3 regions of the Paenibacillus sp. SEL3 genome follow, and region 3 is predicted to be linked to each of the others. Evidence: predicted binding sites of a transcription regulator. Region 3 holds the regulator's gene; each other region holds the start of a gene.
What was found. Region 3 encodes Rex, which represses fermentation and respiration genes when NADH is low (regulators of the CRP and FNR family bind a similar motif). Its sites were predicted from a motif close to TTGTGAAATATTTCACAA; they were not measured.
Positions count from the first base shown of each region.

Region 1: ACYCS5_RS15955 (phosphoketolase family protein) is a predicted target of Rex. The motif match lies at 2,181-2,198, and genes of this name have one in related genera.
Region 2: ACYCS5_RS07400 (cytochrome ubiquinol oxidase subunit I) is a predicted target of Rex. The motif match lies at 2,490-2,507, and genes of this name have one in related genera.

Region 1 is NZ_CM137725.1:3,445,329-3,450,899, reverse strand. Features, by position in the region: gene ACYCS5_RS15955 (phosphoketolase family protein) at 1-2,062, opposite strand, end outside; gene ACYCS5_RS15950 (GntR family transcriptional regulator) at 2,357-3,079, opposite strand; gene ACYCS5_RS15945 (glycosyltransferase) at 3,432-4,583, shown strand; gene ACYCS5_RS15940 (ring-cleaving dioxygenase) at 4,702-5,571, opposite strand, start outside.
Region 2 is NZ_CM137725.1:1,542,218-1,547,788, reverse strand. Features, by position in the region: gene ACYCS5_RS07410 (cache domain-containing sensor histidine kinase) at 1-520, shown strand, start outside; gene ACYCS5_RS07405 (response regulator) at 513-2,171, shown strand; gene ACYCS5_RS07400 (cytochrome ubiquinol oxidase subunit I) at 2,578-3,984, shown strand; gene cydB (cytochrome d ubiquinol oxidase subunit II) at 3,971-4,984, shown strand; gene cydD (thiol reductant ABC exporter subunit CydD) at 4,984-5,571, shown strand, end outside.
Region 3 is NZ_CM137725.1:73,684-79,254, forward strand. Features, by position in the region: gene ACYCS5_RS00345 (hypothetical protein) at 1-249, opposite strand, end outside; gene ACYCS5_RS00350 (cell wall elongation regulator TseB-like domain-containing protein) at 696-1,220, opposite strand; gene ACYCS5_RS00355 (amidohydrolase) at 1,258-2,559, opposite strand; gene ACYCS5_RS00360 (redox-sensing transcriptional repressor Rex) at 2,546-3,199, opposite strand; gene dinG (ATP-dependent DNA helicase DinG) at 3,243-5,571, opposite strand, start outside.

The DNA.
Region 1 (5,571 bases), 3.2 Mb from region 3:
TTGTGAAAAAATGATCAAACTCGGCGTCAGATAATCCACGCGGGTCTAGCTTTTGACTTCTCAGTTTCAGCAAATCTACCACGTTGATGTACCGAATCTTCAATTCAGGCAGTTTTTCATGCAAAATAGAAATTGCAGCTAAACTTTCAATCGTTGGTTCTGTGCCAGCAGAAGCAATGACAAGGTCAGGTTCTCCACCTTGATCTGTACTTGCCCAGTCAATGATCTTCAACCCTTTATCCACCAATTCTTTCGCTTCATCAGCACTAAACCATTGTGGACGTGGGTGTTTGGACGAAACAATCAAATTGATCTTTTGACGGTCGTTTAAAATGGTGTCGAAAACAGCCAACAAGGAATTGGCATCCGCTGGCAGATACTCCCGAATAAATTCCGGTTTTTTATCAGCCAAATGACCTAACAAACCTGGATCTTGGTGTGTATACCCATTATGATCCTGTTGGAACACCGTTGAAGTTGCTACGACATTCAATGATGGGATATCTGCACGCCATCCTTGATCCGTTGCTTTACGCAGCCACTTAAAGTGTTGGGTGATCATTGAGTCAACCACACGCAGGAAAGCTTCGTAACTTGCAAAGAAACCATGACGACCAGTTAACACATAACCTTCTAGCAATCCTTCAGCTTGGTGTTCGGATAATTGAGAATCAATTACACGACCATAGGATGATAAGAATTCATCATTAGGTTCAATAATTTGGTCCATCCATTGGCGTTTGGTTACTTCAAAAACAGGAGCCAAGCGATTAGACATTGTTTCATCCGGTCCGAAGATTCTGAAATTACGATTTTGTTCATTTAAGACAACCACATCTTTAACGTATTTCCCTAAAACCGACATATCTTGCGCAATCACTTTACCAGGTACGGAATTATCCAGCGCATAGTTACGGAAATCCGGCAATTTCAAGTCTTTAATGAGGTTCCCCGCATTCGCAACAGGGTTCATTCCCATACGTTTATCGCCTGTGGGCAGAATTTCAGCAAGCTCAGAGTTTAAACGACCGTTTTCGTCGAACAATTCCTCTGGTCTGTAGCTATTCAACCATTCTAACAAAGCAGGTGCGTGCTGCATATTTTTTTGATCAACCGGAATTGGAACCTGATGGGCACGGAATGAATTTGTATTCGGCACGTTGTCCCATTCCTTTGGACCCGTCCAGCCTTTAGGTGAACGGAATACAATCATCGGCCACGCTGGACGAGTAAGATCATTATTTTCACGCGCATTCTTTTGAATAGCTTCAATTTTCTCGATGGCCGTATCCAATACTTTCGCCATTTCTGGATGCATGTGATCCGGATTTTCACCTTCAACAAAGAATGGCTCCCAGCCCAAACCTTTAAAGTATGAGGTCAATTCTTCTTTCGATTGACGAGACATAATCGTTGGGTTACTAATCTTAAAGCCATTCAAGTGCAAGATTGGCAGCACTGCACCATCCGTGATCGGGTTGATAAATCTGTTAGAGAACCACGAAGCGGCTAGTGGACCCGTTTCAGCTTCGCCATCACCAATAACAACAGCCGAAATCAGATCAGGATTATCCAGAATGGCACCTACACCATGAGAAAGGGAGTAGCCTAATTCTCCACCTTCATGGATAGATCCAGGTGTTTCAGGAGCAGCATGTGAAGCAATACCGCCAGGGAAAGAGAATTGTTTGAACAATTTCTTCATACCTGGGATATCTTGCGTAATTTGCGGATAGATTTCGGTGTAACTTCCATCCAGATATGAATTTGAAACCATAACCTGACCGCCGTGACCAGGGCCCTCAATGTAAAGCATGTTCAAATCATATTTATTAATAACACGATTTAGATGTGCATAAATAAAGTTTTGTCCTGGAATTGTGCCCCAGTGTCCAATAGGCTTAACCTTCACATCTGAATCTTTTAAAGGCTCTCTCAACAAAGGATTATCTTTTAAATAAAGCTGACCTACCGAAATGTAGTTCGTTGCACGCCAATATGCATCAAGTTTTTCTAAATATGTTTTAGATGAATAATCTGCTAACACGGGTGATAATGACATGGTGTCCACTCCCTAAGTAGTATTGTTTGTAATTTATTTCCGGAAATTTCATCTACATGTACATCATAACGCCGCGCCGATTAAATTCAACCTTTTTCACAAGTGATACGGTCCAATTTTGTGAAATTTTGAACATACTATGAAATATAAATTAAAAAGACAGTAAAAAAGCTCTTACATTAAAATATATAGAAGTATAAACCAATAAAATTTGTAATAACCGTTGCAATCGCAGGCTCCAATCCTTTTCTCAAAATTATAAAAAAAAGACCGGAGAATTCTCCAGTCTTATCATTAGTGAACCGATACAAAGGTATTAAATTTTAAATATTTGTAATGAAATCGCATATGAGAAAACTCAAATGGCGTACCGTTATCTAAAAAGAACACACCTTCCATAATACCTACAGGCTCATTTTCATTTAAATGTAGCAGCTTTTGATCATTCTCTTGGGACGGTTCTGCAAAAATGGATAAAAAAGATTTGGTGACGGCCAAGTTCCGCGAGTCTTCCAAATAATTAAAAATGGACCCCTCGATAATAGTCTGATTTAAATTCTGAACAATTTTAATAGGGATATAGCCTGTTTCAATCATAAAAGGATCATCATCAAACAAACGTAAGCGGACAATTTTGTATACAAAATCATGAGTCTCCAAGAACAAATCGCGCTGTAATTCTTCTGTTGGCGGAATGACCCCAAAACTCAGTACTTTGATTTTTGGCTTTTTACCATGCATTTGAAAATTATCAGTGACTCCTAGATTAGAGCCTTCGTAGTTAAAGATAGATTCATTTCTTATGTATAATGGATTAATAAATGTCCCGGAACCTTGTTTTTTAAAAATAATTCCGACATTCTCCATTTTAGTCAGAGCACGTTTAATTGAACTACGACTAACCTGGTAAGTCTCACTAAGACTACGTTCATCTGGCAATCTCATATCTGCAAACTTTCCAGCAAAGATTTTCATCTTGAGATCGTCAATAATTTGCTTATAGACAAATTGTGTCATATAGTACTCCTCTTTCAGGTCTTCTATAACTCCATATAGTTTACCATAACTTGCCCATTTCATCTCATGTTTGTTTCTGTATGCTGAGTGGGCTTTCAGCGGATAGGAAACGCCCGCGCTTTTACTTTACATCTCTATGCATAATACCATGATTATACATACATAACACCACTGAACGTACCTGCAAATTAGCAGGAAATACAGAACTCCCACCTTAACTTCCGCGATAAGACCAAGCCTGTTTCGAACCTTGAGGGATGTTTGACTAGACCAGGCTAAAATCCTTGAATACATTGTTATTATTTATCTTGTTCATACGTTCACTAATAAAAATGGTGGGGGGGAGATCATATTGGCTATCCGCTACAGCGTCATCATTCCAACCTATAATCGAGTCCAGCAATTGTTGCTTACACTCGCTTCATTTGAGACACAAACCTATCCAAAGCAACTATTCGAAGTCATTGTAGCTGATGACGGTTCTACAGACGGAACGAGAGAAATGGTCGAAGACTTCAAAGCATCCTATCCTCTTATCTATGTGTCACATCAGGAACAACGCGGTCGATCTGCCGTTCGAAATTTGGGACTGCGCCGTGCAAGAGGGCTATACATCATCTTCTGCGACGCTGACTTTGTAGTATTACCGGAATTTATTAGGATCGTGAGCCGTTATCACCGTAAATATCCCAAGTCCGTGCTTTCAGGCATTCCTCACTCGTGGGACGATGCTTTTACCCATTATTACCCTGACTTTTCTCCTGAAGAAAAAGAACAATGTCGCAACATACTTACGCAGTCCAACTTATGGAATGCTGACTATGAAGCAGCAAACGAAATTACTCCGATCATAACCCCAGAAGATATCCTTCACCAAACGGGTGCACTGTCTAAAGTAGTTAGTCCCACAAGGGTTCCTCCGAATACGCAGAAACAATTTGCCTCAACGGACGTAGCCCCCTGGATGCTGCTGGTTACTCGTTGTGTAGCCATCAAACGCAGTCACTTGATTCGTATTGGAGGTTTCAATGAACGGTTTGTGCTCTATGGACTCGAGGACTGGGACCTTGGCTATAGACTACATCGCTTGAAGATTCCTTTTTATTGCATCAAAGAGGTGGTCGGATATCATCAGGAACATCCAACCTATCTTAGAGGTAACGTGTTAAATACGGAAAATCTGAGAATCATGTATGAAACCTACGGATTCCATGACTCCTCGTTAAATTTATTTGCCCTTATCCCTCCATCCGAGGATTTTGAGACCTACAAAAATACGTTGCGGGTATTGCGCAGGGGATTCCGCTCTAGGTTAACACGCTCATCAGCACTGTTATTAAGAAGAACACTACACATTGCAGCCAAACAGTTCTACGATCAAAGCCATACTCATGCATACAAAAAGTCATTACACTTGATAAAAAAGAAAGCAGCGAACCGGAAAAGTCGAGTCGCTCACGTATTACGAGAAATGCTAGTGAAGTCTGAAAAGCTGGTGGAATAGCAAGAGGCCGGAAGGTCCCGAGACACATGAATCTTTCCCGAAATAAAAAGACTCCTCCATATGAGAGCAGGCCAAACTCGGCAAGCTATCTTATGGAAGAGTCGTATGCAACTTTTACTTACTTTTGTTTTTCCGTTAATGTTCTCACTTTAATAGGATGCAGATTCGCCTCGATTTGAGCCTGTTGCGGTTCATACCACTCTGGTAGCATTAATTTCTGCCCCATAGATTCAGCAGGTTCATCGTTAGCAAATCCCGGTGGATCTGTAGCAATTTCAAATAGGATGCCGCCCGCTTCTCTGAAATATATAGCATTAAAATATTGGCGGTCTATGATTGGAGTCGGCTGATAGCCATAATGCTGGACTGCGCTTCTCCATTCTTCATGTTGTTCGAAATCTTTTGCACGCCATGCAATGTGATGTACCGTGCCTGCTCCACCAAAGCCTAAACCCATTTTGGCGAGTGGGACATCCACGATGTTGCCGATTTCTCCTACGGACTGATAACGCGCATATTCGGCGTCTTCAGCGATTTTCGTAAATCCGAGTATGCTCTCCAATGCATCCATCGTTCTCTGTGGATTGACACTAAATAGCACGGCACCTCCAAACCCCTTAATTGCTTTATCGGCTGAAATGCCACCGTAAGACCAAGTACTATTCGCTCCCTCTTCACGTTCAACAAGCTCAAGACGTAAACCCTCATTATCCTCGAATTGGAGATATTGTTCAGAAAAACGGCTCGTTTTCGTAACTTGAATATCCAAGCTTTGCAAACGATGCTGCCAAAAATCAAGTGAACCTGGGGGTACTACATACGAGGTTATGCCCACCTGGCCACCTCCGATTCGCCCTTTGAGAGTTCCTGGTGCAGGAAAAAAGGTAATGATCGTTCCAGGACTCCCTGCATCGTTGCCAAAGTACAAGTGGTAAACCTCAGGAGCATCGAAGTTGATCGTTTTCTTCACTAACCGAAGTCCCAGGAC
Region 2 (5,571 bases), 1.5 Mb from region 3:
GGTGCGTTTGCTTGGCAGGCTGATGCGCCGGAATCTGGAGATTGGCAGTGGTAAAACGACGGTACTACAGGAGCTGGATATGGTGCGATCCTATTTGCAAATTCAGCAGTTCAGATTTGGAAATCGCTTGATCTATGAAGTGAATTTGGAAGAAGATGCGACGGACATGTCGATTCCTCCCTTAATCATACAACCGCTGGTGGAAAATGCGGTCATTCATGGACTGGAAAATAAGGAAGAGCCGGTTACCGTGAAGGTAAATATTGCAATAGAACAAAGAAAGTTGAAAATTAAAGTAGAAGATGACGGGATCGGCATGGAAGCTGGGCAACTGACCCGTCTGCTAGCTCGGATCAGGGGGACGGATGAGCCAGAAGGGAGCAGTATTGGCCTGCGTAATGTACATCAACGTCTGACATTGATGTATGGTGAACGTTATGGATTGCATATTGAAAGCGCATTACAAGTAGGAACAACCGTATACTTTTCCATACCAAGGGAGGAAGAGTCGAATGTATAAAGCGATGATTGTAGATGACGAGCCAGCGATTCGTGAAGGATTGTCCTCCATTATTGACTGGGGGGATTGTGGCTTCCGTATTGTCGATACGGCAGGGAATGGACGCGAGGCTCTGGATAAGTTCGGAGAGCATCGGCCGGAGCTAGTCATTGTAGATATTCGTATGCCCGGGATGAGTGGACTGGAGGTTATACGTAGTATACGTGAAAAGAACGGGGAGCCGTATCATTTTCTCATATTAAGCGGATATGCAGACTTTGATTATGCACGGCAAGCCATGGGCTTCGGAGTAGATGGCTATCTACTGAAGCCAGTTGATGAGGAAGAAATGACGACAGAGTTGAAGCGGGTACGGCAAAACATTGAGGATGAGAAAGAAGTCGGCAAATGGGGAAGTCCGCCTTCTCATGAGCGTAATTGGATCGAAGCTCTATTGTTTCCGGTTCATCGAGAGTATACTCGTAATGCTGTAGAAAGCAGCAATTCTCTGCACAGAGCATCCAAGCAGGCTGAACATCAAAGCGGTAACGGAAAACATGGACAACAGCCAGCGTTACCAGCATTGGACTGGAGTAGCTATCAGATTATTCTGATAGATTTACGTATACCTGACTGGGATCGGCAAGCCCGGCAGTCGGCAGCAAAGCAGCGACTAACAGAAATGTGCCATGAGCAAGGCAGAGGTATCGTGTTTGAGGCTGGAATATATGTGGGTCTTTTGCTTCCCGCCACGTTAAAAACGGAGAGAGATGCTGTTCAGTTACTGGCTGCTTGGCGACAGGAGCTAAAGGCGTGGGCTACGGAAATTTATGTGGCTGCCGGTGATCCTGTAGCCAGTCTTAGCGACATTCCCAGATCTTTTGAGCAGGCACTACGATTGTTAGAGCGTACGTTTTTGTTCCGGGCAGAAAGAGTCATGCTTTCCGGAGACCTACACAAATTGGAGACAGTCGAGACTGAGATGAGTGGAACGTCTGATAGTGTCACAGATGATCCCATACGTTATGCAGAAAAGCTGTACTATGCGCTAGATATGGCTAATAGTGCAGCTGCAACCCGTGTCATTAAGGAAATGGAAGGCCAATTTCCACGTATTTATCGTACAGAATCCGCAATCAAGGCGGCGTTCGCCCAAACATTCACACTGGCGTTGAACAAGTATGCAGCCGGACAGGATCACAGCCGAACCGTGCTGGAGGAGCACTCCAGCTTTATAACCGATGTATATGCTTATTCCACATTGGGCGAGCTGGTGGATCACTCGCTGGAGCATGTGTTGCAATGGATTGGACAGACTGATCCCGGTGGCAAGGACATCATCATGAAACAAATGATTGACTTTATTCATAGTCATTATGATGAAAATTTGCGATTGGAGTTACTGGCAGATATGTTTAATTACAATAGTGGCTATTTGGGCAAATTGTTCAAAAGTCATACTGGCGAGGCCTTTAATGCCTACCTGGATAAGGTGAGGATTGAGCGAGCAAGGGAGTTGCTTGCACAAGGAATTAAGGTACACCAGGTGGCGGAACGCGTAGGGTATGCGAACGCAGATTATTTTCATAGTAAATTTAAAAAGTATGCTGGAATGTCACCTTCCTCCTATCGTAATCGGGTTCAAAAGAACGGAGGAACAGATGGCTGTTGATAGAATCCCTAGGTATAACGCTATGAAGTCTCTCTTGCAGATGTCGGAGGTACAACCTTCGAACGAAGAGGGGCTCTTTTTTATGGTGAAAAAACAGATAGATCAATCGAAAATGTCACATTTATTATGGAGTTTAGGTCGTTTTCATCAAATCGCCATCGTTATGACACAACTTTGACACGATGTTCACATTTTTGATTCTATTTCATTTAAATTTATTCTATATAATGGGGATAATCTGAAGCCGGATCATGATAACCATAGTGAAGGTAGTTGAGTGATTCATTTTCTAAAAAAGTGACCGCTGCATATGTAAGAATGTGAATACTATCACAAATGTAGAAGACTTCAGATTACAGACACTATAAATCAATGTTAAGAGAAGTGTAGGGGGAGGAGCAACATCATGGACGTATTGGATTTGGCACGGTTGCAGTTTGCAACCACAACGATTCTTCACTTTGTTTATGTGCCGATCTCCATTGGATTGTCGTTATTGGTGGCAATTATGGAGACTATGTATGTTATCAAGAAAAATGACTTGTACAAAAAAATGGCTCAATTCTGGGGAACGTTTCTGCTGATTAACTTTGCACTGGGCGTAGTCACCGGGATTTTGCAAGAATTCCAGTTCGGGATGAACTGGTCGGACTTTTCCCGTTTTGTGGGTGATGTATTCGGTACGCCGCTGGCAATTGAAGCACTGCTTGCATTTTTCCTAGAATCGACCTTTATCGGATTATGGGTGTTCGGTTGGGAAAGATTGTCCAAAACGGTCCATCTAATTTGTATGTGGTTGGTATCGATCGGTACGATGTTATCGGCATTGTGGATTCTAGCTGCTAATTCATTCATGCAACGTCCAGTAGGATATGAGATTCAAAATGGACGTGCAGAAATGAAAGATTTTGCCGCTTTGTTAACAAACGAACAACTGTTATGGGAATTTCCACATACATTGTTTGCTGCTTTTGCAACGGGGGCATTTCTGATCGCGGGTATCAGTGCATGGAAGCTGATGCACAAAAAGAATATGGACTTTTTTAAACCTTCTTTTAAATTGAGTATTATTGTTGCCTTAATCAGTGCCATTGCTATTCCTTTGTTTGGTCATGGACAGGCTCAATATTTGGTGAAAACACAACCGATGAAGATGGCTGCCAGTGAGGGATTATGGGAGAACAGTGGTGACCCCGCTCCTTGGACCGTTATCGCATGGATTGATCCTGGAAACAAGGGAAATACCTTTGAGATTAAAGTTCCTTTTGCTTTGAGTTTTCTATCCTATAGTAAATTTACCGGCTCTGTGCCTGGTATGAATGAGCTGCAAGCCCAATATGAAAAAACGTATGGTCCGGGCGATTATATCCCGCCAGTACGTACCACGTTTTGGAGCTTCCGCATTATGATTGCGGCTGGATGTGGCATGATTGCACTCGCCTTATACGGGGCTTACCTGACGTTCCGTAAAAAGCTGGAAGGTTCACATCGCTGGTTCTTCCGTCTGATGATATGGGGGATATCCCTTCCATTCATTGGGAATACTTCAGGTTGGATCATGACTGAAATAGGTCGCCAACCGTGGACGGTATTTGGTTTGCTTCAAACGAAAGATTCTGTTTCGCCTACAGTTGTGGCAGGAGAAGTGCTATTCTCGTTCATCTCATTTACCACATTGTATTTAATTTTAACAGGTGTGCTGGCGTTTCTGTTTTACCGTACGGCTCGCAAAGGTCCAGATATTGAGCCACATCAGCAAACGGTAATTCATGATCCTTTTGCTCAAGGGGGTGACACCATTGTCGCTAAATGATTTATGGTTCTTATTGATCGCTGTGCTGTTTACGGGCTTCTTTTTTCTGGAGGGCTTTGATTTTGGCGTAGGAATGGCCACAGGATTGGTGCCGCGTAATGACCAACAAAAACGTTTGATGATCAATACGATTGGTCCATTCTGGGATGCCAACGAAGTGTGGCTGATTACAGCAGCAGGTGCAATGTTTGCCGCTTTTCCGCATTTTTATGCGACTATGTTCAGCGGATATTATCTCGTATTTGTGTTTATTTTGCTAGGTTTGATCTTGCGTGGAGTTTCTTTTGAGTTCCGCGGAAAGGCTGAAGGAAAATGGTGGACAGGAACGTGGGATGCCTGCATTCTGATTGGCAGCTTTCTACCGCCGATGCTGTTCGGTATGGCTTTTGCGGCTTTGGTGAAAGGTGTACCTATTCAGCAAAACATGGATTTGAAAGCTGGATTTTCCGATGTATTCAATGGATATACCGTATGGATTGGACTGACAGTGGTCGGAATGTGCCTAATGCACGGACTGACGTTTATTTCTCTGCGGACGATTGGAGAAGTACGGGATCGTGCTCGCGTGATGGCATCCAAATTTCTTCCGGTATTGGGCATTTTACTCGCTGGCATGGTGGTATGGACTTATTTTGCAACGGATTTATTTGCGCGTCGCGGTCCCTTTATGTATGCTGCGGTAGCAGTCGGAATTGTCGCCTATGTGCTGACGTGGTACTTCCTGAAGCAGCGCCGTGAAGGATGGGCCTTCGGGATGACAGGTGCAGTGATTTTGCTGACCTTCGTTTCGTTATTCGTCGGTTTGTTCCCAAGATTTATGGTGAGCTCGATTAACAGTGCTTTTGATTTGACGATTTATAATGCAAGCTCCAGTCATTACACCCTGAAAGCCATGACGATTGTTGCAGCAACGCTTTTACCCTTTGTGCTGGCTTATCAGGCGTGGAGCTATTTTGTTTTCCATAAGCGTCTCAGTGAGAAGGATCATTTGGAATACTAATGGATAAGGCATGGTTTGAATTAAAGGGCATTCGGCCAGTGATGCTGCTACTGGCTGCCCTTTCCCTGCTCCAGGGGGCCGCAGTGATTGCACAAGCAGTCTTCTTGGCAAAGGCTGTTACGATTTTGTTTGAACAAAATCCGCTGGTGATGGCTTGGCCGTCGCTGGCGTTGTTTTTCGCTGCTTTTGCAACGAGGCATACGGCGATCTGGCTGCAACGCCGGACAGCAGGCCGTTTTGCTGAAGCTTCAGGCGCTTCCTTACGGGAGCGTCTGCTTGCACGTTTGTTCGAACGGGGACCGGGTTTTGCAGCGCAGGAAGGTAGCGGCAAGTTGGTGACGCTAGCGCTGGACGGCATGGATCGTTTTCGCACATATTTGGAACTGTCCATTCCTCGTATGATTGACATGATGGCTGTCACTATACTTGTACTTGTGTATGTTTTCACATTGGATGTCATTTCAGGTGTGATTTTGACGACTACGATGCCGATTCTGGTAGGCTTCTTTATTTTACTCGGCTTGGCGGCGCGGAAGCAGGCAGACAAGCAGTGGCGTTCCTATCGTCTGTTATCTCACCATTTCACG
Region 3 (5,571 bases):
GATGGATTGTCCTTTTTGCTTAACTACATCGACCAATCCGGCCACATCCGCCTGCGGTTTGAGATCTAGTTTCAATACAACCTGATCCTGTTTAATATCTATTTGAGCGCTTGTCACGCCTGGATATTGAGAAACCAGTTTTTCCAGAGGACTTTGCATTGTAACCTGACGGTAAATGAACCATCCCCCAAATAGCAGCAAAGCTGCCAAAACTGCCGCCACAACGATAGGAACTGCACGCAATTTCAAACAACATCCTCCTCTCAAAATGTAAAACTCAGAAGAAACGGGACGAATGTCAACAAACAACCAAATTGCATGATCTTACAGTGATCAGCAATTCTTTTTTCTATCATTTTTGTCTATCACTTATAAAATATAGTATATCATAACGTATATCTAAAATCGAAGGCAATGTGTGGAGGAGTTGTGATGAGGCAAAATCTTTGGTTATGGTGGAGGTGGGACGCTGCGTGTAGGATTTGATCTTACGATCGCTGTTGCCCGCCATAAAGATGAATTTGCCTTAGGAGAGAAGTTGGGTAGGTAAAGATGCTTCGCTGGCATTCAGCTCATCTTTACGGCATAGCAAGACTAAAAGACGTAAATACGAATTTCATCGCATTTACGTCTTTTTCTTGAGCTTTTAATCATTTACTAGTCATTCATTCCACATCTGCTGATCCTCAACCAGCTCAGTTATTGGGCAAAGTATACTTTACCCCCGTCGCTCCCCCATCTGAAAAACGGTAAAAGGCATAGTAATGATGGCTTCCATCATCGTAAAACAGCTGCCACACATATTCGCCATTGAACACACTCGGCTGGAGGCTTACAATTTTTACACCTGGAAGCTGCTGCTGAATTAGCGACGTCATTTTTTGCTCGTCGACTCCGTTCTTCAGCAGCTCGGTATGAACACCGCTATTATCTGCGGCAGGTACGTTAGGTTGTCCCTCCACTTTTTGAAAAGGAACCCATACCATTATATTTTCATTCTGTGCATTTTTCCCTTGAACCACCCAATATACCTGATCCCACACAGACTTCCATGTTTGAGTCGTGCTAACCAGACCACCTGATTGCTTGGCCTTAATGATAGCGGCATTTTTCTCAGCCACCTGGTCTTGAGTAACATAGGAATAATACCAGAAAATGCTGACCAGGATCAGTATCACGGCCAAAATGGCGACCGCTATCCATTTTTTCTTATTTTTCAAACCCGTGCTTCCTCTCTAAGGGGATGTGACACCTGAATTAGCGCGACAGCAGCCCTTCAAAGGCGGCTTGTGCCTCATGTTTGATACGTTCCTCGTCCATAGTCAGGCATTCGCCGTTTTTCACAACCTGACGACCGTCTACCCACACATGAGCCACGTCCTTGGCGCTTGCAGAGTATACCGCATGGGAAATAAGATCTGTACGCGGCAAGAAATGTGCCTGATTCAGATCCAACGCGATAAAGTCAGCCTTGTTGCCTGCTGCCAACGCTCCTACTTCTTTTAAACCAATCGACTTTGCACCGTATTCTGTTGCCAGACGCAGCGCTTCACTTGCAGGAACTGCCGTAGGGTCACCGGATACACCCTTGTGAATAAGTGCTGCCAGACGCATTTCCTCGAACATATCCAGGTTATTATTGCTGGCAGGACCATCCGTTCCGAGAGAAACCGTAACCCCTGCACGCAGCAATTCAGGCACTCTTGCCACACCACTTGCCAGCTTCAAGTTGCTGCCAGGATTGTGGGAAACCGCTACACCACGTTCTGCCAGTAAAGCTATTTCTTCGTCGTTCAAATGAACGCCATGGGCAACAAGCGAAGGACGGGAGAAAAAGCCAAGCTTATCCAAGTGTGCAACCGGACGCAAACCGTAGTCGCGTACGTTTTGCTCTACTTCGGCGATCGTCTCAGACATGTGCGTATGCAGTGGCAAGTCCAGATCATGCGCAGCTTGTACGAATTTTTCAATAAACGCAGGTGGACATGTATATGGCGCATGCGGTGACATCATCGTTGTAATACGGCCGTCTGCTTTACCGTGCCAGTTACGCGCAAAAGTCACGGCCTCTGCCAGCTTGATTCGCTGTTCTTCCTCCGAACATAGTCCAATTGCTCCACGCATCAGACTTGCACGAATACCTGACTCTTCAGCCACACGAGCCACCTCATCCATATGATCGTACATATCGAGGAAGGTTGTTGTTCCACCTTTCAGCATTTCCAGCACAGACAAGGACGTACCCCAGTACACGTCTGTAGATGTAAACTTGGCTTCCATAGGCCACATTTTTTCCTGAAGCCATACTTGAAGTGCCAAATCATCTCCATGCCCACGCAGTAGAGACATCGCCGCATGACCATGAGTATTGATCAGACCAGGTAAAAACAATAGCCCTTTACCATCGATCGCTTCCGTCTCTTCCTCACCCGCAGGCAAGGTTTCGCCAATATAAGTAATACGACTATCCTCCACAATCATAAAACCATGGACTACCCCTGCTTCTGGTCCATTTACGGCAAAAGATCCGTTTTTAATCATCCATTTATTCACTGTCATATTGTGCTTCTTCCTTTCCGTCCTCCAAATAATAAGCGAGGCTAAGCAAATCAGTTGTAAAGTCTGTGGCATGAATCCGAATGTTGGCTGGTGCCTTGAGAGTAGTCGGTGCAAAGTTCAGGATCGCTCCAATTCCGCTATCAATAAGCCTATCAGCCACGTGCTGTGCTTCAAAATCAGGTACGGTAATAATCCCGATTCGAATGTTTTTTTCTTTCACAGTCGCTTCCAGTTCATCCATCGGTTGCACGACCAATGTATTGATCTTGGTTCCTACCTTATCCGGAAACGCATCAAATACCGCCACAATCTTCATATTGTCTTTTAAATAAGCGTTATAATTCGAAAGGGCTTGCCCCAGATTACCCGCTCCGACCAATACTACATTAATTTGTTGGTCGATTTTCAGGATATGGCGTATTTTCTCAATGAGATAAGAAACATCATAACCGATACCCTTCCGACCAAAATCTCCAAAATAAGCAAGATCTTTACGGATTTGGGCCGGGTTCAAATCTAGCCTCTGTCCCAGCTCTTGAGAAGAGACCGTAGCCACCTCCCGTTTGTGCAGTGCATTCAGATAACGTAAATATACGGGTAACCTCCGTACGACAGCCTCTGAAATTTTATCTGATTTCATACTTGCTCCCCCTAATTGTAACGAACATACTTATGTCCGTCCGTTATGCCTCTGTCTCCGGGGCGGATTGGAGCCATTCGGCGATGCGGGGCACCATTTGCTCCGATGGCATATGCTCCATTTTTGGTCCCGGTAACGAGTACAAAAAGTGCTTTCCGTAATAGGATTCAATCACACGCGTATCATAAACGATAACGACCCCGTGGTCGTTCGCTGTACGTACCAACCGACCAAATCCCTGTTTGAAGCGAATGACCGCTTGCGGTACAGACAGCTTCATAAATGGATTCTTCTTCTGCTGCTGGAGCAGTTCGCTTTTTGCCTCCAGCAGCGGGTGATTCGGCGGTTGAAACGGCAAGCGAACAATGGCTAGACAAGTCAGAGCCTTCCCCGGAATATCGACGCCTTCCCAGAAACTGCTGGTCCCCAGCAATACAGAAGCTTTCGCTTCCTGAAACCGGCGGGTTAGCTTGCTGCGACTTCCACTGTCCACACCTTGTCCCAGCACAGTAATTTCGCTGGATGCTAAGGCCTCTTTGAGCGGCTCATACACTTGCCGGAGCATCCGATAGGACGTAAACAGAACGAGCATTCTCCCACGTGTCGCCTGAGCAGTCGCTCCTAGAGAGCTAACGAGCATATCTACAAAATGCGCATCTCCTACACTGCCCTTCACACTTGGGAAATCCCGTGGAATAACCAGCAACACCTGATCCCTGTAATTAAAGGGTGACGGGAGCTGCGAAGTCATCAGCCGCTCTTGATCTGCGGCCTCCTGTAAGCCGAGCTGATCGATCATGTACTGAAACGACTTATCTACCGACAAGGTAGCAGAAGTCAGAATAATGCTTCTTTTTTTGTCAAAAAACATTTCTTTCAACTGGCGGCTCACATCGACGGGTACCGCATAAAATTGCAATGATTTACTACGGAATTGCCCGCTTGCCTCGAGCCAGTATACGGTTGTTTCATCATCGAGTCGGATAAAAAAGCGCAAATTTTCTCGAATCCCCGCCAAATCCTTGAGCAGACCCGTGATATCTGTAATAAGGCTATCCGCCGCATAATCGTCATGTTCTTCCTTGACGTCCAGCATCAGCTTGTCGCCCTTGCGCAAAATTTCGCTCATCGTTACATATAGCTGATTTTCCAAAGCTCCCGCCTGATCCCACTTTGCAGGCTTGGCCGAAGGTTTGAGACGGGAAGAAAACTGTCCTGTTTCACCCGGTGTCGCATCACTTCGCTCCGGCAACATGCCAAACAGCTTGTCGCTTAGCAGGTCCCAAGTTTCCTTCACCTCTAACACGAGCGGATACAGCTGGTCGATAGTTGAGGCCCAATCTGCCGACTTCTCGTGCCCCGATTTCGCCAACTGTTGACGAAGTGAAGGCAGTTGTCCATTCTTGCTGTCTTTGAACAGTCGCGTCAGTGTATGCACGAGTGTGAAATATTTCATATGCATACCTAGGTGTTTACCAGCTACTTCCTCCAGGTGATGGGCTTCATCTATCACCAGATGTTCATAGCTCGGCAATAACTGATGACTGGCTTTGACGTCTGTGAACAACTTAGAGTGATTCGTAATAACAACATCCGCTATTCCTGCTTCATGGCGTGCACGATGATAATAACATTTGCGGAACCATGGGCAGGAACGACCAAGACAGGACTCTGAATCACTCGCCACCGTTTCCCAGAAATCCCCTCCACGGTTGCTCAGATTCAGTTCTTCATCATCACCGGTTTCTGTTAGCGTCAACCAGACGATCATCTGAGCCGCTGTAATTAAATCTTCCTTCGGTGTAGCGAAGTCTCTTCTGTTTATTTTATGTTCAAACTTACGCAGACACAAATAATGTCCCCGACCCTTGAAAATAGCAGCCCGGAACGGAAACGGAATCACCTTGGTCAGCATCGGAATGTCGCGCTCGCGTAATTGCTCCTGCAGGTTGATCGTATGTGTACTCACCATAACGCGCTGTCCCTTTTTCACACTGTGATACAGCGATGGGAGCAAATAACCCAGAGACTTCCCTGTTCCTGTACCTGCTTCAATCAGCAGATGCTTGTCTTCACTCAGTGCCTGATTCACACCCTCAATCATCTGTATCTGCGCCTCGCGCTCCTCATATTGACTCAAGGATGAACGCAAATTGTCCCGCACATCATCCATGTACTCCTCAAAGGTAACACCTGACAGTGGATTCGGGTCATCTTCTCTACGCGGAGCAGCTAGCTCCGTCCAATCTTCCACTTTTAGCGCAAGCTGACGAAAAAACTGATATCCCTCCAAATCCTGAATAGGATCAAGCTCTTTCTCTTCACGCACCCCATCAAGAAACCATCCAAGGTCACTGTCTTCCTCTGCAAAC